DNA from 3 places in the Mesorhizobium sp. M0563 genome. Region 1 is predicted to be linked to each of the others. Evidence: predicted binding sites of a transcription regulator. Region 1 holds the regulator's gene; each other region holds the start of a gene.
What was found. The regulator PhoB, encoded in region 1, activates phosphate uptake and scavenging genes when phosphate is short. The targets are predictions, from matches to a motif close to TGTCATNNANCTGTCAT.

Region 1 (8,148 bases):
CCTCGGCGACGTCAGCGCGGACTGGAAAGAAAAGGTCGGCGTCGACAAGGCCGTGGAATGGCCCGTGGGCATCGGCGCCAAGGGCAATGAGGGCGTTGCCAACAACGTCTCCCAGACCGGCGGCGCGATCGGCTATGTCGAATACGCCTATGCCAAGCAGAACAAGCTCACCCACACCGACATGATCAACAAGGACGGCAAGAAGGTCGAACCCACCGCGGCGGCATTCTCGGCGGCAGCGGCCAATGCCGACTGGAGCTCGCAGCCGGGCTATGGCGTCATCCTCGCCAACGAGCCGGGCGCCGAGTCCTGGCCGATGACGGCGGCAACGTGGATCCTCCTGTACAAGAAGCCGGACGATGCCGCGACCACCGGCGAAGCGCTCAAATTCTTCGCCTGGGCATACGACAAGGGCGACGAGATGGCCGGCGAGCTGGACTACGTTCCGATGCCCGACAAGGTGGTCGAGAGCGTCAAGGCCATGTGGGCCAAGGAAGTCGTCGGCAGCGACGGCAAGCCGCTCTACTCGGCTATGTAATCTCCTCCAGGGAGGGCGTCGACGGCGCCCTCCCTGTTGCCTTCAATCGCGAGGACCCAATGACCATCGCTTCCGATGCCATGCTATCATCTGCAGCCCGGGCCAGGGAAGCTACGGTGCGGCGCTTCGCGCTCACAGACGCCATATTCCGCGGACTCACCCGCGCTTCCGCAATTCTTGTGCTGGTCATCCTCGGTGGTGTCGCAATCTCGCTGTTTGCCGGCTCATGGCAGGCCCTGTCGTCCTTCGGGTTCTCTTTCCTGACGACTGAAAGCTGGAATCCGGTAACGGAAAAATTTGGCGCGCTGGCGCCGATCTACGGCACGCTGGTCACGGCGGCCATCGCCATCCTGATCGCGGTTCCGATCGGCATCGGCATTGCCGTGTTTCTCACCGAACTCTGCCCGCGCCCGCTCAGGCGCCCGATCGGCATAGCGGTCGAGCTGTTGGCCGGCATTCCCTCGATCATCTACGGCATCTGGGGCCTGTTCGTGTTCGCGCCGTTCCTGCAGACGACGATACAGCCCTTCATCATCAACATCTTCCACGGCGTGCCGGGACTATCCAGCCTTTTCGCCGGCCCTCCTTACGGCATCGGCCTTCTGACCTCGGCGCTGATCCTCGCCATCATGGTGCTGCCCTTCATCACCTCGATCACCAAGGACGTCTTCGATACGGTGCCGGCGGTGCTGAAGGAATCGGCCTACGGCATCGGTTGCACGACCTGGGAAGTGACCCGGCGCGTGGTCATTCCCTATACCCGCATCGGTATCATGGGCGGCGTCATGCTTGGCCTCGGCCGCGCGCTCGGCGAAACCATGGCGGTGACCTTCGTCATCGGCAACGCCCACCGCATCAGCGCCTCCCTGTTCGCGCCGGGCACGACCATCTCGGCGACCATCGCCAATGAATTCACCGAGGCCGACGGCGATCTCTACACCTCTTCCCTGGTTTCGCTCGGCCTGATCCTGTTCGTCATCACTTTCCTGATCCTTGCCGCCGCCCGCTATATGCTGATGCGGATCGACGCCCGTACGGGAGCCTGACCGATGTCGACATCCTCATCGCTCCACAGCCGCCGCAAAGCCAGAAATTCGGTGATGATGGCGCTTTGCGTCGTCGCCGCCGGCATCGGGCTTGCCTGGCTGGCGCTCATTCTCGGTGCACTGGTCTATAAGGGCACAGCCGGGCTTTCGTTCGCGGTCTTCACCGAGATGACGCCACCGCCAGGCGAGGCCGGCGGCCTGCTCAATGCAATCGCGGGCAGCCTGCTGATGACGATCATCGCCGTTGTCGTCGGCACGCCGATCGGCGTGCTGGCGGGAACCTACATGGCCGAATATGGGCGTTTCTCGCGCATCACCACCGTCGTGCGCTTCATCAACGACATCCTGTTGTCGGCGCCGTCGATCATCATCGGCTTGTTCGTCTATGAGTTGATGGTGCGGCCAATGGGGCATTTCTCGGCCATAGCCGGCGCCGTTGCGCTTGCCATCCTGGTCATTCCGGTGGTCGTGCGCACCACTGAAGACATGCTCAACCTGGTGCCGAACGCGTTGCGTGAAGCCGGCGCCGCGATCGGCGCGCCGCGCTGGGTGGTGATCCGTTCGGTCGCCTACCGCGCCGCATTGTCCGGCATCGTCACCGGCATATTGCTGGCGATAGCACGCATTTCCGGCGAGACGGCGCCGCTGCTCTTCACCGCGCTCAACAACCAGTTCTGGAGCAGCAATATCAACGCGCCGATGGCCAGCGTGCCGGTGACCATCTTCCAGTTCGCTCTCAGCCCTTACGAGGAATGGCAGCAACTGGCGTGGACCGGCGCACTCATAATCACCCTGACGGTTCTGGGCTTGAGCATCCTCGCCCGCAGCCTTACCGGACGCAGAGAGGACAGATGACACAGATGTTGTCCGCGGACATGACGATGACCGAGACGGTCGCCGAGAAGACGAAGATCGAGGTCAAGAACCTCAACTTCTACTACGGCCAGAGCAAGGCGTTGAAGGACATCACCTTGTCGCTGCCCGAGCGCAGCGTCACTGCCTTCATCGGCCCTTCGGGCTGCGGGAAATCGACGCTGCTGCGTGTGTTCAACCGCATCTACGAACTCTACCCGAAGCAGACAGCCGAGGGCCAGGTGCTGCTCGACGGCAAGAACATTCTCGACCGCTCGCAGGACCTCAATCTCCTGAGGACCAAGATCGGCATGGTGTTCCAGAAGCCGACGCCGTTCCCGATGTCGATCTACGAGAACATCGCCTTCGGCGTCAGGCTTTATGAGAATCTGGGCAAGTCCGAAATGGACGGCCGCGTCGAACAAGCGTTGAAGCGGGCCGCGCTGTGGGGCGAGGTCAAGGACAAGCTCAACGCCAGCGGCTTGAGCCTGTCAGGCGGCCAGCAGCAGCGGCTTTGTATTGCCCGCACCGTGGCGGTGAAGCCGGAAGTCATTCTGCTCGACGAGCCGGCTTCGGCACTCGACCCGCTGTCGACCGCCAAGATCGAGGAACTGATCGACGAATTGCAAGCCGACTACACGATCGTCATCGTCACCCACAACATGCAGCAGGCGGCGCGCGTATCGCGCCAGACCGCCTTCATGTATCTGGGTGAACTGGTAGAGTTCGACCGGACCGAGAAGATCTTCACGTCGCCCCGCGAGAAGCGCACGCAGGATTACATCACCGGCCGCTTCGGCTGAGCCGTTCCGATCACGCATATGAGGACAGGACCATGGGCGAACACACAGTCGCTTCTTTCGACGAGGATCTCGAGCAGATCAGCAAGCTGATCCGCGACATGGCCGACCTCGCCGGTTCGATGGTCGGCGGGGCGACCAAGGCCCTGTTGAATTCTGACAACGTGCTGGCGCAACGCGTCGTTTCCGACGATGCCATCATGGATGCGCGTCAACGCGAACTGGACGACCGCGCCATCACCCTGATCGCCAAGCGCCAGCCGATGGCCCACGATCTGCGCCATGTCGTCGGGGCGATCCGCATGGCCGGCGATCTCGAACGCATCGGCGACCTTGCCAAGAATATCGCCAAGCGTGTGAGTGCGGTCGGCCTTAGCGTCACACCGCGCGACCTATCGCATTCCATCGATGCGATGGCGCAGCTGGTGCTCATCCAGGTGCAGGGCGTCATCGAGGAGTATGCTGCAGGCGATGCGGCCGCGTTGGCCAAGCTACGCGCCGCCGACGAGCGCATCGACGTCAAATATACGTCGGTGTTCCGCGAACTGTTGACCTACATGATGGAAGACCCGCGCAACATCACCGCTTGCACGCATCTGCTGTTCTGCGCCAAGAATCTGGAGCGGATCGGCGACCATGTCACCAACATCGCCGAAAATGCGTATTATGTGCTGACCGGCGAGCAATTGCCGGTCAATCGTCCGAAGCAAGACGAAACGACAATGTCCGCACCGGCGACATGATGGGGGTGCCCAGCCGATGATCGCACCACGCATAATGGTGGTGGAGGACGAGGAGCCGTTGGGTGTGCTGCTCCGCTACAATCTCGAATCCGAAGGCTACCAGGTCGAGGTGGTGACACGCGGCGACGAAGCCGAGATCCGTTTGCAGGAGAATGTGCCCGATCTTCTGGTGCTCGACTGGATGATACCAGCGGTTTCCGGCATCGAGCTCTGCCGCCGGTTGCGGGTGCGCCCCGAAACCGAACGGCTGCCGATCATCATGCTGACCGCGCGCGGCGAGGAGAGCGACCGGGTACGCGGTCTTTCGACCGGCGCCGACGACTATCTGGTCAAACCGTTTTCGACACCGGAATTCATGGCCAGGGTCAAGGCGCTGCTGCGCCGCGCCAAGCCGGAAGTGCTGTCCAGCGTGCTGAAGGTCGGCGACATCGTGCTCGATCGCGAATCGCACAGGGTGTATCGCAAGAAGACCGAGATCCGGCTCGGGCCGACCGAATTCCGGTTGCTCGAATTCATGATGCGGCATCCGGGCCGCGTCTTCTCGCGCAGCCAGTTACTCGATAATGTCTGGGGCGAGACGATCTATATCGACGAACGCACCGTCGACGTGCATGTCGGGCGGCTGCGCAAAGCCGTCAACAACGGCCGCATGCCTGATGTCATCCGCACCATCCGCGGTGCCGGCTACGCGATCAGGGAAGATTGACCCGCCCAGTCAGGCTACGTTCTTTCTGACGCCGGGCCTCATTTGCGCGCCCGGCGCGAAAATCTGCTGGTCGACGAAGCTTAACGCCCGCATTGCACAGCCTTCGCGGATCAGCGGCAATTCGTTCGGCTCGGTATCGAAGGAGATCGAGCCCGAATGCTGGCCGCCGGCGGTCTGGGCGATGGCCTTCCGCAAGGCCGGCTCGATCAGATCAAAGGCGGCGGCACTGGCGCCGACCATTGCGACCGGTGCCGGATCGATCAGCGCGAACAGCGAGCCGAGACCGAAACCCAGCGCTTCGCCGGCCTTGCGGTAGGCATCGCGTTCCGGCCCGTCCTTCTCGCGCGCCCGAACCGCCAGCGCGCGCATGTCGGCGTCGCTGACGTCGGCGACCGGTTGGCTGTCTTCGCTCATCTGCGTGGCGTTGCGCCAGATGGCGTAATTGCCGGCATAGGCCTCGATGCAGCCGCGCCGCCCGCAACGGCAGAGCGCGCCGCCCGGACGATGGATCATGTGGCCAAACTCGCCGCCCGAGGAATGCGTGCCGGTGAACAGCTCGCCCTTCAACACCAGCCCCATGCCGATGCCGTGCGAAAGCAGGATGGCGATGAAGTCGTCGCGATAGCGATCCGGATCGCGCCAGCGCAAAGCCACCGCCATCATATTGCAGTCGTTCTCCACCGTGGCCGGGATGCCGAATTCATCTTCCAGCATGTCGGCAAAGGCGATGTCCGTCTGGGGCGTGATCGGCGACCACAGCATGGCGCGTGCAGGGGAGTCGGTAATTCCCTGAATCGCCAGGGCGATGCGGGCGACACTGCGGACGTCAAGATCTGGATCGTCCAGCCGGCGCCGGACGATGGCCATGCATTCGCGGATCAGTTCGTCGCGCGGCATGGTCAGCGTGTCCAGCCGGCGCTGTTCCTCGGCGACCACCTGCCCCGCATAGTCGATGATGGCGGCCGACAGGAAATTCAGCGACAACACCACGGTCAGCACCGCCGCCGCTTCCGGATTGAGGGCGAGGCCGACCTGCGGACGACCGCGTTTCAACGAAACGGGTTCGCTTGCCTTGCTCTCGGCGAGGATGCCTTCCCGTATCAGGTCGGAGGAGATCGCCGATATGGTCGAATGGCTGAGGCCGGTGGTTGCGGCGATCTCCGTACGCGATGGCTGGCCGGCCCGGCGCACGGCCGAGATCACCATCGCCCGGTTGCGCCGGCGCAAATCGTCATGGCGGATTCCGACCGACATCGTTTTGCTTTCCTCCCGGTTTGCCGCGGCCGCTCATGAACCGGAAGCCGTCGGTAATGCCGACAAATAGTGTCAGATGAGGCAAATAGTGTCAGATGCAGGTGGCGCTGTCATCGTTTATTCCGAAGCTCGAAAAAACTCGCAGCAACATCAAAATCCATCAGAATCGATGTTGACAGCAGCGGGAGATCGGGCCAGTATTTTTTCGAGGCTCGAAAAAATTAGCGCCTCTAAGCTGGCCTTTGGGGCCAATTGGTCACGCCGTACGCGGCGCAGGGAGGATATGATGAAGAAATTCACGACCGCCATTCTGGCGGGTGTCGCCATGACGCTGGCGCTTGCGTCGGTGGCGCAGGCTAAGGACAAGGTCATCGGCGTTTCCTGGTCGAACTTCCAGGAAGAGCGCTGGAAGACCGACGAAGCCGCAATGAAGGCGGCCATCGAGGCCGCAGGCGACAAGTATATTTCCGCCGACGCACAGTCCAACCCCGGCAAGCAGCTCACCGACGTCGAGAGCCTGATCTCGCAGGGCGCCAACGCACTGATCATCCTGGCGCAGGACGCCTCGGCGATAGGGCCGGCCGTGCAGAAGGCGCTGGACGAAGGTATTCCGGTTGTCGGCTACGACCGGCTGATCGAGAACAAGGACGTCTTTTACCTGACCTTCGACAACAAGGAAGTCGGCCGCATGCAGGCCCGCGACGTGTTCAAGGTGAAGCCGGAAGGCAACTATGTCTTCATCAAGGGCTCGGGCGCCGATCCGAATGCCGATTTCCTTTTTGCCGGTTCGATGGAAGTGCTGAAGGACGCCATCGACAGCGGCAAGATCAGGAATGTCGGCGAGGCCTATACCGACGGCTGGCTGCCGGCCAACGCCCAGAAGAACATGGAACAGTTCCTGACCGCGAACGACAACAAGGTCGATGCGGTGGTCGCCGCTAACGACGGCACTGCCGGCGGCGTCGTCGCCGCACTGACGGCGCAAGGGTTGGCTGGATCGGTTCCGGTCTCGGGCCAGGACGGCGACCACGCCGCGCTGAATCGCATCGCGCTCGGCACACAGACGGTCTCGGTGTGGAAGGACGCGCGCGAGCTCGGCAAGAACGCCGCCGAGATCGCCTCACAATTGGCCGACGGCAAGCAGATGACCGACATTGCCGGCGTGAAGGATTTCACCACGCCCGGCGGCAACACCGTAAAGTCCCTGTTCCTGACCCCGGTCGCCATCACCAAGGACAACCTCAACGTCGTCATCGACGCCGGCTGGATCAAGAAAGAAGAGGTCTGCGCGGGCGTGGCGGCGGGCGCTGTTCCGGTCTGCAACTGATCCGAGTTTCCGAGAAGTCCGAACGCCGCGGCCGCTTGCCGCGGCGTTTTTTCAAGAAAGAATTGTTTTTCCGCTTCCGGCGGATAACTTCTAGGCTGCTTCCGGCATCCGCGGCAGACGGCAACCCGGCGGGAGAAACATCATGACCGACACGACTTCCAACACGCCGGTCGACAGCTCGACGGCAGACCGGGCGCGGGAATCGGAGCTCGGCGTCGTTGCCCGATTTCTCAAGGCAACCGAACTCGACACGCGCATGCTCGGCATGGTCGGCGCGCTGCTGGTCATCTGGGTCGGGATCCACATACTGTCGGGCGGGCTCTTCCTGACGCCGCGCAATCTCTGGAACCTTTCGGTGCAGACCTCGTCGGTGGCGATCATGGTGACCGGCATGGTGCTGGTCATCGTGATGCGCAACATCGATCTTTCCGTCGGCTCCGTGGAAGGCGTGATCGGCATGGTGATGGGCGTGGCGCAGGCCGAATTCCTCGTCCGCATCATGGGATTTCAGCTTGGCAGCCCCTGGCTGTGGGTCATCGCACTGGCCGCCGGCCTGGTGCTCGGCCTGGCTATCGGAGCGTTTCAGGGTTTCATCATCGCCTATCTCCAGGTTCCTGCCTTTATCGTGACGCTCGGCGGATTGCTGGTCTGGCGCGGCATGGCGTGGCTGATCACCAGCGGGCGCACCGTTGCGCCGCTGGACAGGACCTTCCAGCTGATGGGCGGCGGACCACGGGGCTCGATCGGCGCCACCTGGAGCTGGATCGTCGGTGTCCTCGCCTGCGCGGCCGTTGCCTTCATGCTCTTCAACGGCCGCTCGCAGCGCAAGCGCTTCAACTTTCCGCTGCGCCCTGTCTGGGCGGAAAGCTTGCTCGGCGTGAT
Region 2 (8,148 bases), on a different contig from region 1:
TCTCCTGCCGCGACTGGCCGGTATAGTCGATGAAGAAAGTGTCGGGCAGGCTCTCCTTGGCGATATCCTCGATCGCTTTCAAACCGTCGCCGGTGGTGACGCCAGGCAGCGGCAGGGCGGAAATCGTTGCGGAATTCAACTGGTTGAACTGCTCGATCGCCGCCGGCGACGCGTTGGTCGAGATCTTCACCACCGCAGAGAGCGGCACCATCTCACCCGAGACGCTGCGCACGAAATACTCCCCCAGTTTTTCGGGATTGTCGCGAAAGCTCTGCGGCACCTGCGGGATGATGTCGTAGCTGTTGGATTCGCGGTCGAATTGCGCCACCTCGGCGCCACCGACCAAGAGGGTCAGCGTCCGGCCGATATCGGCGATCGGCAGGTTGAGTGCCGCGGCGCGGTCGCGGTCGATCGTCACCGTCACTTGCGGCGCATCGTAGGACATCGAATTCTGCACCGCGAGGAAGCGACCGGAGGCCTGCGCCTTGTTCTTGATGTTCTCGGCCGCCTCGTACACTTGGGAGGCCTCGCCGGTCGAGCGCACCACCATCGTGATTGGCAGGCCGCCGCCGGAGCCGGGCAGTGTCGGCGGTGCGAAGACGAAAGCCTCGACGCCCGCCACGTTGGCAAGGCGGGCAGTGATGTCTTCCTGAAGTTCCTTCGAGCTGCGCGCGCGCTCGGCCCAGTCCTTGAACGCAAAGCCGACGAAAGCGCTGTTCGTCGGGCCTTGGAACGCGACGGCGGAGAACCGCGCCCTGGTTTCGGGGATATCATTCACTAGCCCGAGAATCTGGTTCACATAGGTCTCGGTGTAGTCCGACGTCGCATAGCGCGGTGCGTTCACAATAGACAGCAAGAAGCCCTGGTCTTCTTCCGGCGCCAGTTCGCTCGCGGTCTTGGTGAACATGAAGCCGGTCGTGGCGACCAGTGCGATGACGATCATCAGCGTCACCGGGCGATATTTCAGCGAGCCGCTGACCAGCCGCTCATAGACGTTTTCGACGCGCCCGAACGTGTTGTCGACAATGCGCTGGAAGCGGCTGTGCGAGCCGGCCCTCAGGATGCGTGCCGACATCATCGGCGTGACGGTTAGGGCAACGACACCCGAAAGGACCACCGAGCCGGCAAGCGTCACTGCGAATTCGCGAAACAGTGCGCCTGTCAGGCCGCCGGTGAAGGCCAGCGGCGCGAACACGGCGGCCAACGTTATCGTCATGGCGACGACGGCGGAAGAGATCTCCCGCATGCCGTTGAAAGCCGCCTGCATCGGCGACAAGCCGTCTTCCTCCATGTGGCGGTGGATGTTTTCCACCACCACGATGGCATCGTCAACAACCAGTCCGATCGCCAGCACCATGGCCAGCAACGACAAAAGGTTGATCGAATAACCCAAAGAAAACAGCAGGAAACAGACGCCGATCAGCGACAGCGGAATGGTCACGATCGGCATCAGCACCGAGCGGAACGAGCCGAGGAAGAGCAGGATGACGACGATGACGATGGCGACCGCCTCGCCGATGGTCTTGAACACCTCCTCGATCGACGCGCTGATCTGCTCGGTCGAGTCATAGACGATCTCGATCGTCATGCCGAGCGGCAGCGTCTCCTGGATCGTCGGCACAATCTTGTGGATCGCCGCCGCGGTGGTCAGTGGATTGGCGGCCGGCGTCGGAAAGATGGCGAGAAAGATGCCGGGCTTGCCGTTGAAGGTGACCCTGGTGTCGGTGTTCACCGCGGCGAGTTCGACGCGGGCCACGTCGCGCAGTCTCACCACATTGCCGTCTTTCGAGCGGAGCGGAAGGGCAGCGAAAGCCTCCGGCGTCTGCAGGGTCGAGCGAACCGTGATCGAGGAAGCCACATATTCGTTTTCGGTATCGCCGGGCGCGGAGAGGAAATTCGATTCGTTAATGGCGGTCAGCACTTCCGCCGCCGTCACACCGCGCGCCGCCAGTTTGATCGGGTCGATCCAGACACGCATCGAATATTCGGCGGCGCCGAAAATCTGCACGTCGACAACACCTTCGACCGTCGACATACGCGGCCGCACGACGCGCTCGATATATTCGGTGAGCTGTTCCGGCGTCATGTTCGGGTTCTGCATCGAGATGTACATCATCGCGAACTGCTGGCCGGTGCCCTTGACGATCACCGGGTCTTTGGTTTCGTCCGGCAGATCGCCGCGAACGCTCTGAACCTTCGACAGGACTTCGTTCAGCGCAACGTCGGGGTCGGAGCCGAGTTTCATCTGCACTGTCACGGTGCTGGATGACGGCCGGCTCGCCGACGTGACATAATCGATGTTTTCGGTCGAAGCGACAGCACGCGCGATCGGCGCGGAAATGAACCCCTGGATCAGGTCGGCGCTGGCGCCGGGATAGGCCGTGGTGATCGTGATGGCCGTTTCTTCAACCTCTGGATACTGCCGGATCGAAAGGTTGAAGATGCCCTGAAAACCCAGAAGCAGGATCATGCAGGCAAGCACGGTCGAAAGGACCGGGCGGCGGATGAAGAGGTCGGAAAAGCTCATTGCTGGGCTGCCTGCTGGTTCCCCGGCTTGCTCGGATCGATTGTGTTGTCGACGGCAACGGACATGCCGTTGGAGAGCCGGTTCTGGCCGGCGGTAACGACTTCGTCGCCGGGCTGGATGCCTTCCAGGATCTCGACCAGGCCGGCGTTGTGGCGGCCTGGCTTGACGAACACCTGGGCGAGCACGAGCTGCGGCTTCTGTTCTTCCGCTGCCGGTTTGGCTTCCGCTGCCGGTTTGGCTGGGGTAGCGCCCGGCTTTTCTTCGGGTTTTGCCGCGGGTGCTTCGGCAGCGGGCGTGGCAGCATCCGCGGCTGGTTTTTCTTCCGGCTTTGCCTCGGGAGCCGCGCCGTTGACTTCTGCGGATTTGGCCGGGCGCACCACGAAGACGAAGTCACCGTACAGGCTGGAGGTCAGCGCAGTCTGCGGCAGCGCCAGCACGTTGTTCTCCTCCGGCAGTTCGACACGCACCTGGACGAACTGGCCGGGCGTCAGCTTGCCTTCAGGATTGGCGACCTCCGCCCTCACCGTCACCAGCCGGCTCGTCGGGTCGATCTTCGGATCGATACCGCGGATGATGCCGGCGAACGGCATGTCGCCGCCGCCAATGCCCAGCCGCACCGTCTGTCCGATCTTCAGCAGCGGAAGCTGCTGCTCCGGCACGGTGAAATCGACACGCATCGTGTCCATGTCCTGCAAGGTCACCACGGCGGTGCCGGGTGTGAGATACTGGCCAATGTCGATTTTCGGAATACCGACGGTGCCCTTGAAAGGGGCCGTCAACTGCTTTTGGTCGAGCACCGCTTGCAGCTTGTTTACCTGCGCGGAGGAGACCGATGCTGCCGCCTGCGCCGTGTCCAGCGTAGCGTCGGTGCCGACCCCGCGCTTCTGCAGCTCAAGAGCGCGCATCAGCGTCGTCTGGTCGGATGTGGCTTGCGCCTTCGACGCCACGAGGTCGGCCCGCTCGACGGCATCGTCGAGCTGCAGCAGCACGGCGTTGGCGGCGACCTTCTGATTGGCATGAAACTGGATGTCCTTGACGATACCCGCGGTTTCGACGGTCAGGTCGACGCCGCGCACGGCACTGACAGTACCGATCGCCTCGACGCCGGGCGTCCAGGACATCGGTTTGACGATGACCGTCGACACGGTCGCGGCCGGCGGCTTCATGGTGGCGAAAAACTGTTTGATCGCATTGTCGCGGAACAGGTTGAAGCCGACGATGCCGCCGCACACCAGCACGAGCAGAATGAAGGCGATGATGAAGCGCTTGATCACGAACAGTCCCCTCGGCCATGGCCCAGCATAACGGTCGGATGACCGGAACACATACCTGTGACTGGTCCCAATTTCAAATGACGGCAATCTTACTGTACCGTCTGGACGGTCTTGTCAATTCCGCTTAAGCTAATGAATGGGGAACGATTGATGAAGGCCCGCAGAACAAATTCGCGCGAGAAGATCCTCGCCGCCGCCGCCGACGTGGCGCGCGAGACGGGTCCCGGCAGCCTGTCGCTGGATGCGGTCGCCAGCCGTGCCGGCGTGTCGAAGGGTGGTCTTCTCTACAATTTCCCGACCAAGGCGAAATTGATGCAGGCGCTGGTGGAGGATTATCTCAGCGCGTTCCAACAGGCGCTTGAGGCCGCCCGCACCAACGGCGTCAGCGGTGAGAGCCCGCTTGCGGCCTATATCAGGCTTTCGGCCGAGCATGCCGAGGAGTCGAAACCGTCGGCGACCTGGATATTTTCGGCGATTGCCGAGGATCCCGATTTCCTGACGCCGATAAAATCGTTCAGGCGGCAAGTGTTCGAGCGGCTGAAGGAGGAGACGCCGAATCTCAAGGCGCTGCTGGTCTGCTATCTCGCTATCGAAGGGCTTCGCAGCATGAACCTGTTCGGTTCGGACATTCTCTCCGCCGACGAGCGCCGGTTGCTGATATCGACCCTGCTGGAGATCGCGGAATAGATCAGGAACCACCGTCCAGCACTATCTGCTCCAATCTCAAAGTGCTCTGCCGTCACACAGGCTTCATTGTGCCGACATAGCGTCCTCCCATTCTTTGCTGCAACGCAAGAGGAGTGGGGTATGGTCGATATTGTTTCCAGCGAAGCAGGAATTCCAAGGCCGGAGATCCGCTCGACCGGCCAAACAGCACCGGCAAATGGTTTCTGCCGGCCTTTGCCGTCATCATCCTGGGCGGCCTTGCCTATGTCGGCTACGCGCTCAGCCAGGACCTGACCAGCACCGTCGCGGTGCCGTGGATTCTGCTTGGCCTGGCGCTGCTGATCGCGCTCGGCTTCGAATTCGTCAACGGTTTTCACGACACCGCCAATGCGGTGGCAACGGTGATCTACACCCATTCCATGCCGGCCGAGCTTGCAGTGATGTGGTCCGGCTTTTTCAACTTCCTCGGCGTGCTCACCGCCAGCGGGGCGGTCGCCTTCGGCATCATTTCGCTGTTACCGGTCGAACTGATCCTTCAGGTCGGATCGAGCTCCGGGCTGGCCATGGTCTTTGCGCTGCTGGTCGCAGCGATCATGTGGAACCTCGGAACCTGGTATCTCGGCCTGCCTGCCTCGAGCTCGCACACGCTGATCGGTTCGATCATCGGCGTCGGCCTCGCCAACCAGTTCACGGCGCCGGCCGGTTCCATCACCAGCGGCATCGACTGGTCGCAGGCGAGCAATGTCGGCCTGTCGCTTCTGATCTCGCCGCTGGTCGGGTTTTGCCTGGCTGGGCTGCTGCTTCTGGTGATGAAGCTGCTGGTCAGGAACCGCGAGCTTTACGAGGCGCCGAAGTCGAGCGCTCCGCCGCCGCTGTGGATCCGGGCGCTGCTCATCTTCACCTGCACCGGCGTCAGCTTTGCCCACGGCTCCAATGACGGGCAAAAGGGCATGGGCCTCATCATGCTCATCCTGATCGGCGTGGTGCCGACCGCCTTCGCGCTCAACCGCACACCGGACGTGAACTATCTCGAAGCTTACAAGTCCGCAGCGACGCAGGTCGAAACGGTACTCGGCAAATACGTCAAGCCCGGCGTCGCCGTGACCGACGCGGCAACCGTGGTCGGTGACGCCGTTCGCACCAAGACCTGGAAGGACGAAACCACGCCTGCCCTGCAGAGCTTCATCCACGACACTAGCGCAATGTTGTCGCCCTATCCGTCCGTGGAAAAGCTGCCGACAACGCTGGTCAGCAACGCCCGCAACAACATCTATCTTATCGGTGAAGCGCTGAAACTGATCGACAAGAAGAAGCTGCTGCCGATGGAGGTCGACGACCTGAAGGCGGTGACGACCTATCACAAGGCGGTCGACAACGCGACGAAGTTCATCCCGCTCTGGGTCAAGGTCGCCATCGCGCTGGCGCTCGGCCTCGGCACCATGGTCGGCTGGAAGCGCATCGTCGTCACCGTCGGCGAGAAGATCGGCAAAAGCCATCTGACCTACGGCCAGGGTGCGTCCGCAGAGCTTGTTGCAATGGCGACCATCGCATCGGCCGACTATCTCGGCCTGCCGGTCTCGACCACCCATGTGCTGTCGTCGGGCGTTGCCGGCACCATGGCGGCGAACGGCTCGGGCCTGCAATGGTCGACAGTGCGCAACATGCTGATGGCCTGGATACTGACCCTTCCGGTCTCCATCTGTCTTGCCTTCGTGCTGTTCGTCATCTTCCGCCAGATATTCTGAGCGGGGATAGGACTTGGCCAGAATGTCGCGGCGCCGGCGCCGGCGCCGCCCGGATCCTGAACGTGCATTGTCTCGGCGGCGGCCATGAATGACGCATCGCATCTGACATTGCGTGCCGCGGACGACCAGCATCATGCCCCCGGGCTGGTCTGGGCCTATCATGCCGCTCCCGGCAAAGCTCCCGAATCGCTGGCGCCCCGGGACATAGAGGCCGCGCTGGCCTCACTGGACGGCTGGGTCTGGCTGCATGTCGACCTTGTCGACCGGCGCGCCCATTCCTGGGTCAGCCATGCCTGCGCGCTGCCGGCGTCGGCTCACGCAATCCTCGAAGGACATGAGGACAGCCTGGTGCTGGCGCATGAGAATGGCGTCGTCCACGGCATTTCCGCCGACCTGCATGGCGAGATCGCCCATCAGTCGACGACCATCGGCAGATTGCATTTTGCGGTCTCGGAGCGGCTGCTGGTCACCGGCCGGCGCCATCCGCTGGCGGCGGTGGAGGAAGTGCACACCGCCCTTGCCGCGGGGCTGCGGCCCGCCACAGCATTCGAGCTGTTCGAAACGCTGGTCATGGCTTTTTGCAAGACCACCAGCCTGCGGCTCGCCGCGGCGACGAAGCGGCTCGATGCGGTCGAGGACCATCTCGTGACCGAGCGACTTGCCGACGAAAGACGACAGCTGAAGGATGTGCGCCGCCTTGTCGTATCCTTGCATCGGCCGATCTCGGCCCTGGCAGCACTTTTCCAGGATGAAGACCGTTCCGCCTGGAACCTTTCCGCCGGCGCACATGAAGTTCTGCGCCGGCTTGCTGCCCGCCTGGAACGGCTCGACCGCGAGGTCGTCATGATCAACGACCGGGCAAGGCTGCTGCAGGAGGAGCTTGCGGCCGAGCTTGCCGACGAATCGAACCGCAGCCTCAAGGCGCTGGCGGTGATGAGCGCGCTGCTTTTGCCGGGCACCCTGATCGTCGGCATATTCGGCATGAACACCGGCGGGCTGCCATTCACCGACAGCCCCAGCGGCTTCATCCTGACGATGCTGCTCGCGGTCGGCGCGACCGGCCTGTTCTACTGGCTTTTGCTGCGCGCCGGCGCCAAACTGCGGTTCTGAGGCCGGTCAGGCGCGCGGCGCGCTTTAAGTCGGATCTTCGCGGTGCAGGTCGTGGATGGCGACGCCCTCGACATTGGTCGGCAGTGTCAGCCATTGGCGATGGCGCAGCGTCCGCTGCGTGTCTTCCAGCCCCATCTCCCAATGCTCGCGCATCGAGGTGCCCGAGAATTCGTAATCCTTGGCGTGCCCCTCATAGCCTTTGTGCTGGTAGATCAGGTGGACGATGTTGACCACGCCGGCATCCGATAGTCCGCGATCAATTCCTGCTCCCCTTCTTTCAGTAACTCGACGGGGACGCGCTTCAGCGCATCGAGCAGCTTCATCTTCAGCGCATGGATGCGCTGGAAGTTGTCGGTATTCTGGCGTGTGCGGCTTGAATACATGATGTCCTTGTGCCGTGACAGAACATCGGCCATGCCGCGCGGCAAGGCGCCGCGGGCGCTGAACAAATCGACCTGAAACACCAGCGAACTGCGGTCCTCTTCCTGGTCGAGCAAATACTGCAGCGGCGTGTTGGAGACGATGCCGCCGTCCCAATAATGCTCACCTTCGATGAGGATCGACGGGAAGGCCGGCGGCAGCGCGCCGCTTGCCATGACGTGCTCCGGCCCGATGCGCACCTTCTCGGTGTCGAAATAGACGAAATTGCAGGTCCTGACATTGACCGCGCCGACGCTGAGCCGCTTCTTGCCGTCATTGAGCACGTCGAAATCGATCAGGCTCTCCAGCGTCTCTTTAAGCTCGACGGTGTCGTTGAAGCTGGTAGCGCCCTCGGTGCCTGGCTGCTCGAACCACGGATTGGGATGGCGCGGCTTGAAAAAGCCGG
Region 3 (8,148 bases), on a different contig from region 1:
GCATGCGCAAGGCCGATTGGTCGCGCCGCCTTGTCCAGGAGAACCGGCTCTCGGTCGACGATCTGATCTGGCCGATCTTTGTCGTCGACGGCAGACAAGTGCGCGAACCGATCGCCGCCATGCCCGGCGTCTTCCGCCTGTCGCTCGACCTCGCCGTCAAGGAGGCTGAGCGCGCGGCTAAGCTTGGCATTCCGGCGATCGCCACTTTCCCCAATGTCGAGCTCGGCCTGCGCGATCAGACCGGTTCGCACATCCTCGATCCGGAAAACATCATCAACCGCGCCACCCGCGCCATCAAGCGCGCGGTGCCGGAGATCGGCATCATCACCGACGCGGCGCTGGACCCGTTCACCTCGCATGGCCATGACGGCATCTTGCGCGACGGCATTATCGTCAATGATGAAACGGTGGAGCAGGTGACGGCAGCAGCCGTCATCCAGGCGGCGGCAGGGGCCGACATCATCGCCCCCTCGGACATGATGGACGGCCGGATCGGTGCCATCCGCGATGCGCTGGACGCCAATGGGTTTCAGGATGTAGCGATCATGTCCTATGCGACCAAGTTCGCATCCGCCTTTTACGGCCCCTACCGCGAGGCGGTCGGCACCGCCGGCCTGCTCAAGGGCGACAAGAAGACCTATTACATCGATCACGCCAATTCCGACGAAGCGGTGCGCGAGGCCGAGCAGGATCTCGCCGAGGGCGCCGACATGCTGATGGTCAAGCCCGGCCTGCCCTATCTCGACATCATCCGCCGGCTGAAGGACGAGTTGCAGATGCCGACCTTCGCCTATCAAGTGTCGGGCGAATATTCGATGATCAAGGCCGCCGCCGCCAATGGCTGGATCGACGGGGAAAAGGCGATGCTTGAATCGCTGCTGGCCTTCAAGCGCGCCGGCTGCGACGGCATCCTGACCTATTTCGCGCCGGAAGTGGCTGAGATGCTGAAGGGGTGATGCGCCTCCGTAGCGCCCACATCGAGTAACGTTCCTTCGTCCAAAGCGCGACATGGCCACCGCAGGCAATCGCTTCAGGTTTGCGCTGCCCCTCATTGCCCTGCCGGGCATTTCTCCCCGTATAGTGACGGGGAGAAAGACGCGTTCGCAAAAGATTTCGCCAATCTCCAGCGTTGCAAAACCATCGCCGAGGTTGCGGCCAGCCCCTTCGCCCCGTCACTATACGGGGAGAAGGTGCCGGCAGGCGGATGAGGGGCGGCGCCAACATTGAGATTGGTCATTCCAACATGATTTGGAAGCGATTGGCCCCGGCGATTCAAAAAACCGCTTGCAAAATGCAATCAGTTAAGCTACCCGATAACTGCTTGCATCTCACAATTGGTTATCAAGGAGGCTCTCATGTCCAAACTTCGCGTCAGCGCTTTCACCTTGTCGATCGACGGCTTCGGCGCCGGTCCCGACCAAGACCTGAAGAACCCGCTGGGTGTTGGCGGGGAAGCCCTGCACGAATGGATGTTCGGCACCCGCACCTTCCGCAAGATGGTTCTCGGCAAGGATGGCGGGACCACGGACACTGACGAGGCGTTCGCCGCGCGCAGCTTCGAGAATGTCGGCGCCTGGATCCTCGGCCGCAACATGTTCGGGCCGATCCGCGGCGAGTGGCCTGACGAGAGCTGGAAAGGCTGGTGGGGAGACAATCCGCCATACCACGTGCCGGTCTTCGTGCTGACGCACCATCAGCGGGATCCCATTGTCATGGAGGGCGGCACGACCTTCTATTTCGTGACCGACGGCATCCACTCAGCGCTGGAGAAGGCGAAAGCAGCGGCTGACGGCAAGGATGTACGGCTGGGCGGTGGCGTTTCTACGATCCGGCAGTATCTCAAGGAAAAGCTCATCGACGAGATGCATCTGGCGATCTCACCTGTCCTGCTCGGCGCAGGCGAGAGCCTTTTTGCCGGCATCGACATGCCCAAGCTCGGCTACCGCTGCAGCGAGCAGGTCGCGACGCCGAAGGCCACGCATGTCATCATCGAGCGCGCCTAGCTTGTTGCAGGGCGCTGCCCACGGAGGCAGCGCCCCTCCTCGCTGCTTTAGTCAGTATTTCTCCGGCACATACAGTTCGCGCGGCAGCACCTGACGTTCGTATTCGGGATTGAAGACGCGCTCCGGTAGTGTGATCTCCTCGTGCGGCACCTCCTCATAGGGCATTTGCTTGAGGAGATGGTCGATGCAATTCAGCCGCGCCCGCTTCTTGTCGTTGCCCTCGACGATGAACCAGGGAGCTTCCGGGATGTTGGTGCGGGCGAAGGTTTCTTCCTTGGCCTTGGTGTACTGCTCCCAGCGCACGCGCGACTGGAGGTCCATCGGCGACAATTTCCATTGCTTCATCGGGTCGTGGATGCGCATCAAAAAGCGCATCTGCTGCTCCTCATCGGTGATCGAAAACCAGTATTTGACAAGCGTAATGCCTGAGCGGAGGAGCATGCGTTCGAAATCCGGCACGTCGCGAAAGAACTCCTCGACCTGATCCGGCTGGGCAAAGCCCATCACCCGCTCGACGCCGGAGCGGTTGTACCAGGAGCGGTCGAACAGCACGATCTCACCGCCGGCCGGCAGATGCGGAACGTAGCGCTGGAAATACCATTGCGACTTCTCGCGCTCGGTCGGCGCCGGTAGTGCTACGACGCGGCAGATGCGCGGATTGAGCCGCTGGGTGATGCGCTTTATGACGCCACCCTTGCCCGCCGAGTCGCGGCCCTCGAATACCACGACGAGCTTCTTCTTGTGATAGGCGACCCAGGACTGCAGCTTGATCAATTCGGATTGCAGCGTGATCAGATCGCGAAAATATTGCAGGCGGTCGATCGATGGCGGATGCGCATTCTTATAGATCTTGGCGATCTCCATCGACAGCGCCGGCTCAGAGATTTCCAGCTCGTAATCTTCGTCGAGCGTGTCGGCGAGTTCCGCTTCCAGCCAGTCCCTGGCCGGGGAATTCTGTTTTATCTCGGTCATTTGCGCTGCTCCGCTTACAGGCCGTGTCGGCCGCTGTCAGGCGCTCTGCCGCCCGGCCCGGCGGCCGGAAATCGAAGCGCTGAACCGATGTTAGTATAGGCCGGCAATGACGGTTTTATTGCAGCCGCTGTTGCGCTGGCTGCGCGTCCAATCCGTAAGATGTGATCGATGTTGCCCTGCAACACGGGCGACAAGCGGAACGAATTATCCTACAAATGCCCGGTTCATTCAGGGCTGTCGTTTGAAACGCCCTTTCCCGATAAAATCATGAGGATACGACATGGAATACCGCACTCTCGGCCGTTCCGGGCTGAAGGTTTCGACGCTGACCATGGGCACCATGACGTTCGGCGGCGGCGGCGCGTTTTCGGCGGTCGGCAAGACCGACCTCGACGAGGCGCGCCGGATGATCGACCTTTGCATCGATGCCGGCATCAACGTCATCGACACCGCCAACGTTTATTCGGACGGGGTGTCGGAGGAGATCATCGGCGAGGCGCTCGGCGGCAAGCGCAAGGGCGACGTGTTGATCGCCTCCAAGGCGCGCATGCGGATCGGCAAAGGCCCCAATGATGAAGGCCTGTCGCGCTATCATCTGATCCGCGAATGCGAGAGGAGCCTGAAGCGCCTCAGGACCGATGTCATCGACATCTATTTCCTGCACGAGTGGGATGGCCTGACACCGCTCGAGGAAACCATCGCCGCGCTCGACACGCTGGTCGCGCAGGGCAAGGTCCGCTATGTCGGCTGTTCCAATTATTCCGGCTGGCAGGTGATGAAGGGGCTCGGTATCAGTGACCGTCATCACCAGCCGCGCTTCGTCACCCAGCAGATCCACTACACGCTGGAAGCCCGCGAGGCCGAGTATGAATTGTTGCCGATCTCGGTCGACCAAGGGCTCGGCGTGCTGGTCTGGAGCCCGCTCGCCGGCGGATTGCTGTCCGGCAAATACCACCGTGACCAGCCGACCGCCCGCCAGCTCAGTGGCTGGTCGGAACCGCCGATCCGCGACGAGGACCGGCTGTGGCGGATCGTCGACGTGCTGATCGATATCGGCAACAACCACGGCGTGTCGGCGGCGCAGGTGGCGCTTGCCTGGCTGCTTGGCCGGCCCGCCGTCAGTTCGCTGGTGATCGGCGGACGAACCGAAGCGCATTTCAAGGACAATATCGCTGCTGCAAGCCTGGTGCTCGGCGATGAGGAGCGCACACGCCTCGACGTGGTCAGCGGGCCGCCCGTGCTCTATCCCTACTGGCACCAGCAATTCACGGCAAAGGACCGGTTCGGGCCCGCCGATCTCGTCCTCGACCGGGACGGCGCCTGAAAAAACGCCCTGAAGCGGGGCTCCCCGGACTGCGACGAGATATGGAGCCGATCGTGCCTTGCGGTGTTGTGTTTGTGGCCCAATGCTCCTAGGCAAAGGCCAAGCACAATGAAAGGAAACGATATGGCACGAGCACCGAACTACGGTCAGGAACGCAAGGAACGCGACCGGCAGAAGGCTGCCAAGAAGGCGGAAAAGCAGGCTGCCAAGGTCGCGGCCAAGGAGCGCTCGAAGCCCGAGGGCGAAAGCGAGTCCCAAACCAACACCGAAACGGCCGAGTGATGATATCAGGCCTGTCAGGCGGCCCGGGTCTCGATCAAGTCCCCGCTATGCCTCAGGCCGGCGCCTTGTCGCTGACGAAGACGTTCACTTCGCGGGCGGCGGCAATGAAGGCCCGTCTTGCGTTCATGGCCGGCTTGTCGCCGGCCAGCGCATCATGACAGGCTTGCAGCGCTTCGCGGTGCTTGGGGCTGCGCTTGCCGGGCCAATTGTTGAGGAGGTAGTCGGAAGCCTCGCGGGCCGTACGCAAGAGCTGATTGCTTCCCGCCGCGCCCTTGACGGTCACGGGTGTGTCAAATCGGTTGTTTTCCATCGCCGCTCTTACGCCATCGGCATTTGCGAAGCGAGACCGAAAGTAGCTTTCTTCGCTCATCTGCCTTTTTCGTGATCAATGGCCGCCGATCCTCACTCAAGCGACGACGGCAAATCCCCTGGCGCGCAGGCCGCGCCGGTCGTTGCGCAACGACGTCACCAGCCGGTCGCGGCTACCGTCGATATGAGATGAAAGCAGGCAGGCGGCCCCGTCGGCATCGCCGGCCCGCACCGCCGACAGAATGTCATGGTGTTCGGCCCAGGCACGGCCAAGCGCTGCCTCGTCGCGAACCTCGAGCCAGCGGGCGCGCGACAGGCGCGTCATCGCATCACGAACCGCTCTGAACAGGAACTCGTTGCCTGACAGGCGCGCCAGCTCGATATGAAAATCCATGCCGACACGATGCCATTCCTCGCGCGGCGTCTGGTCGTCGCAGGAATCGAGCATCGCCTCGATGATTTCGACGGCACCCCTGTCCTGCAAGGCACAAGTCAGCCTGACTGCCGCGACCTCGACCGCCTCGCGATAGACGGCGATCTGCTCCAGCTCGGCAAGATTGATGGGCGAGACCGTCCAGCCGCGGCCGTCGCGGCAGATCAGGCCTTCGGTCTCGAGCCGCAGTAACGCCGCCCTGACCGGCGTGCGCGAGGCGCCGAAGCGGCTTTCGACCCAGCGCTCCGTCAGCCGCTCGCCGGGACCGATCTCGAGCCCGAGGATCATCTCGCGAAGCTGCTTTTCGACGTTCTGCATCTGCGACATTGGCGTTCCGTTTGTTGGAGCCGGTTCATTAGCCCTCTGCTCACCGGCCATTACTGGCGATCACTTTGCAGGGACCGCATTGACAGCGACCAGCCTTGCGTCCATGACGGATACCAGTTTGGTATCCCAAAATGGTATCCGCAGCAACCCAACCACAGCAGTCTCTGACATGCCGCAAGACGCCACCCTCGCCGTGCAAGGCACGCATAACGTCCACTGGCGCCGCAATCTCGCCGTGTGTTTTGCCGGCTCGTTCAGCACGCTCGCAGCGATGACGCTGCTGTTGCCGTTCCTGCCGCTCTACGTCGAACAGCTGGGCGCCGAGGGCCATGCGGCGATCGTGCAGTGGTCGGGCATCGCCTACGGCGCCACTTTCCTTGCTGCCGCGCTGGTCGCACCCCTGTGGGGGCGGTTAGGCGACCGCTACGGCCGCAAACTGATGCTGGTGCGCGCCAGTTTCGGCATGGCGCTGTGCATGTCGCTGACCGGCATGGTGCAGACTGTCTGGCAATTGGTGTTCTTGCGCCTGCTGATCGGCTTTGCCGGCGGCTATTCTTCGGGCTCGACCATCCTCGTTGCCATGCAGACGCCGAAGGATCGCTCCGGCTGGGCGCTGGGCGTGCTGTCAGCCGGAATCACGGCCGGTGCCCTGGTCGGCCCGCTGCTCGGCGGCGCGCTGCCGCCGCTGATTGGCATCCGCGCCACATTCCTGCTCGCCGGCGGCGTCATTTTCCTGGCCTTTCTGGCAACCACCTTGCTGATCAAGGAGGCCCCTCGCCCGGTTGCCGCCAAGGCCGCGTCAGAAGAAAAGGCGAAAGGCGGCTGGTCGCAAATTCCCGACAAGCGCCCCGTCGTCGCCATGCTGGCGACCGGGACGCTGTTGAGTTTCGCCACCATGTCGATCGAGCCGATCATCACCGTCTATGTCCAGCAGCTCATCGAAGATCCGAGCCAGGTCACGCTGGTCTCCGGCATCGTCATGTCGGCGGCAGCGCTCGGCGCCATCCTGTCGGCGTCGCGGCTCGGCAAGCTCGCCGACCGTATCGGCCACTGGAACGTCATCGTTGCCGCGCTCGCAGTCTCGGCGCTGCTCCTGATCCCGCAGGCCTTCGTCACGCAAGGCTGGCAGCTCGTCGGCCTGCGTTTCCTGATGGGCCTGGCGCTTGGCGGTCTTTTGCCCTGCATCACCAGCGTCATCCGCCACAATGTGCCTGACGGCGTCGGCGGCAATGTGCTGGGCTTGTCGATCTCGGCGCAATATGTCGGGCAGGTCGCCGGACCGTTGCTCGGCGGCTTCGTTGGTGGCCATTTCGGCATGCGCGCGGTGTTTCTCGGCACATCCGTGCTCATGGCGGGCGGAGCGGCCTATAACTGGCTGGTCCAGTCGCGCCGCGAACGCGACATGCTGGCGGAAGCCGGCAAATCCTGACACGGTTCGCGCAGCGCTATCTCAGGCGGTCGCCAGCAATTACGGAGGCCTGGAAAATGAGCACGGATGAACACGCGGCAGGCAGCCGCATTCTGATTTTTGCCGGCGGCCTATGCGGCGCAACCGGCGTGGCGCTTTCGGCGGCGTCGGCGCATCTCGGCGGCGCTTTCGTCGGTACGGCCGCATCCTTCCTGCTCATGCATGCGCCGGTTTTGCTTGCCGTCGGGCTGCTCGGTGGCAATACCATCCTGCGAAGCGGAAGCCTCATCCTCCTCGTCGGGCTTCTGCTGTTCTCGGGAGATCTCCTCGCTCGCGACTTCCTCGGCTCGCGGCTGTTCCCGATGTCGGCGCCGATCGGCGGCACCTTGCTGATCGGCGGCTGGCTGGTGATGGCCGCCTCGGCGCTGGTGCGCCCGCGCCGCCATTGATGCGACAACCAATGGCGGCCGCTGCTCTTTCACCAGCCGCGCTCGATCCACGAGCTCTGTCTTGCCAGCTCAGTCTCGCGGACGTTCGAGCCGGACTTGCCCGTCGCGCTTGGTCGTCTTGACCACACGCCGTCGCTCCGGCCGTTCGGTAGCCGGCGAGATGCCCCAATAATTGCGATAGATGTCTTCGAACAGATGCTTGACCGGGTGCATGGCTTAATCTCCTCTAGCTTATTTGAATCGATCCAATCAGCAGGCGAAAAAATGCGCTGCCAATCAGCTCCACTCGCGTCGCTTCAGGAAACGCAGGTCGCGAATCCACGGACCGGTCCTGTCGCGCCGCTTCCGGGCCTCCGCGCTCGAGCGGATGCTCCAGTCGTTCCGGTAAATGTCCTCGAACAGATAATTGACGGGGTGCATGGCACTCTCCTCTTGTATCGATCCAATCGGTAAAACGAAAAACGCTCTTGGATCGATTCAAAGAATACGCGCCGCACCATAAATGTCAAGCAAAAATTTGAATCGATCCAAGGAAGGTGTTAGGTAATCGGCGATACTGTTGGACCGGAATCCCGGAGACAAACACATGGCATCACTCACCGAAGGCAGCAGGAGGCCCATCCGGCTGGCCGACATCGCCA

Region 2: a site for PhoB is predicted at 4,539-4,555, ahead of NKI50_RS26385 (inorganic phosphate transporter). Genes of this name have one in related genera too.
Region 3: a site for PhoB is predicted at 3,082-3,098, ahead of ppk2 (polyphosphate kinase 2). Genes of this name have one in related genera too.

Annotation. Positions count from the first base shown of each region.
Region 1 covers NZ_JAMYQV010000010.1:54,669-62,816, reverse strand. Annotated here, with positions in the region: gene pstS (phosphate ABC transporter substrate-binding protein PstS) at 1-538, shown strand, start outside; gene pstC (phosphate ABC transporter permease subunit PstC) at 598-1,584, shown strand; gene pstA (phosphate ABC transporter permease PstA) at 1,588-2,439, shown strand; gene pstB (phosphate ABC transporter ATP-binding protein PstB) at 2,436-3,239, shown strand; gene phoU (phosphate signaling complex protein PhoU) at 3,272-3,979, shown strand; gene phoB (phosphate regulon transcriptional regulator PhoB) at 3,996-4,685, shown strand; gene NKI50_RS14950 (ROK family protein) at 4,695-5,939, opposite strand; gene xylF (D-xylose ABC transporter substrate-binding protein) at 6,226-7,266, shown strand; gene NKI50_RS14940 (sugar ABC transporter permease) at 7,409-8,148, shown strand, end outside.
Region 2 covers NZ_JAMYQV010000026.1:30,505-38,652, forward strand. Annotated here, with positions in the region: gene NKI50_RS26370 (efflux RND transporter permease subunit) at 1-2,527, opposite strand, end outside; gene NKI50_RS26375 (efflux RND transporter periplasmic adaptor subunit) at 2,524-3,801, opposite strand; gene NKI50_RS26380 (TetR/AcrR family transcriptional regulator) at 3,952-4,488, shown strand; gene NKI50_RS26385 (inorganic phosphate transporter) at 4,602-6,212, shown strand; gene NKI50_RS26390 (transporter) at 6,297-7,322, shown strand; partial or broken gene NKI50_RS26395 (patatin-like phospholipase family protein) at 7,347-8,148, opposite strand, start outside.
Region 3 covers NZ_JAMYQV010000018.1:91,780-99,927, forward strand. Annotated here, with positions in the region: gene hemB (porphobilinogen synthase) at 1-956, shown strand, start outside; gene NKI50_RS21980 (dihydrofolate reductase family protein) at 1,356-2,003, shown strand; gene ppk2 (polyphosphate kinase 2) at 2,055-2,975, opposite strand; gene NKI50_RS21990 (aldo/keto reductase) at 3,256-4,299, shown strand; gene NKI50_RS21995 (hypothetical protein) at 4,423-4,581, shown strand; gene NKI50_RS22000 (DUF982 domain-containing protein) at 4,634-4,891, opposite strand; gene NKI50_RS22005 (GntR family transcriptional regulator) at 4,988-5,650, opposite strand; gene NKI50_RS22010 (MFS transporter) at 5,820-7,079, shown strand; gene NKI50_RS22015 (DUF423 domain-containing protein) at 7,136-7,507, shown strand; gene NKI50_RS22020 (hypothetical protein) at 7,577-7,720, opposite strand; gene NKI50_RS22025 (hypothetical protein) at 7,784-7,927, opposite strand; gene NKI50_RS22030 (LacI family DNA-binding transcriptional regulator) at 8,094-8,148, shown strand, end outside.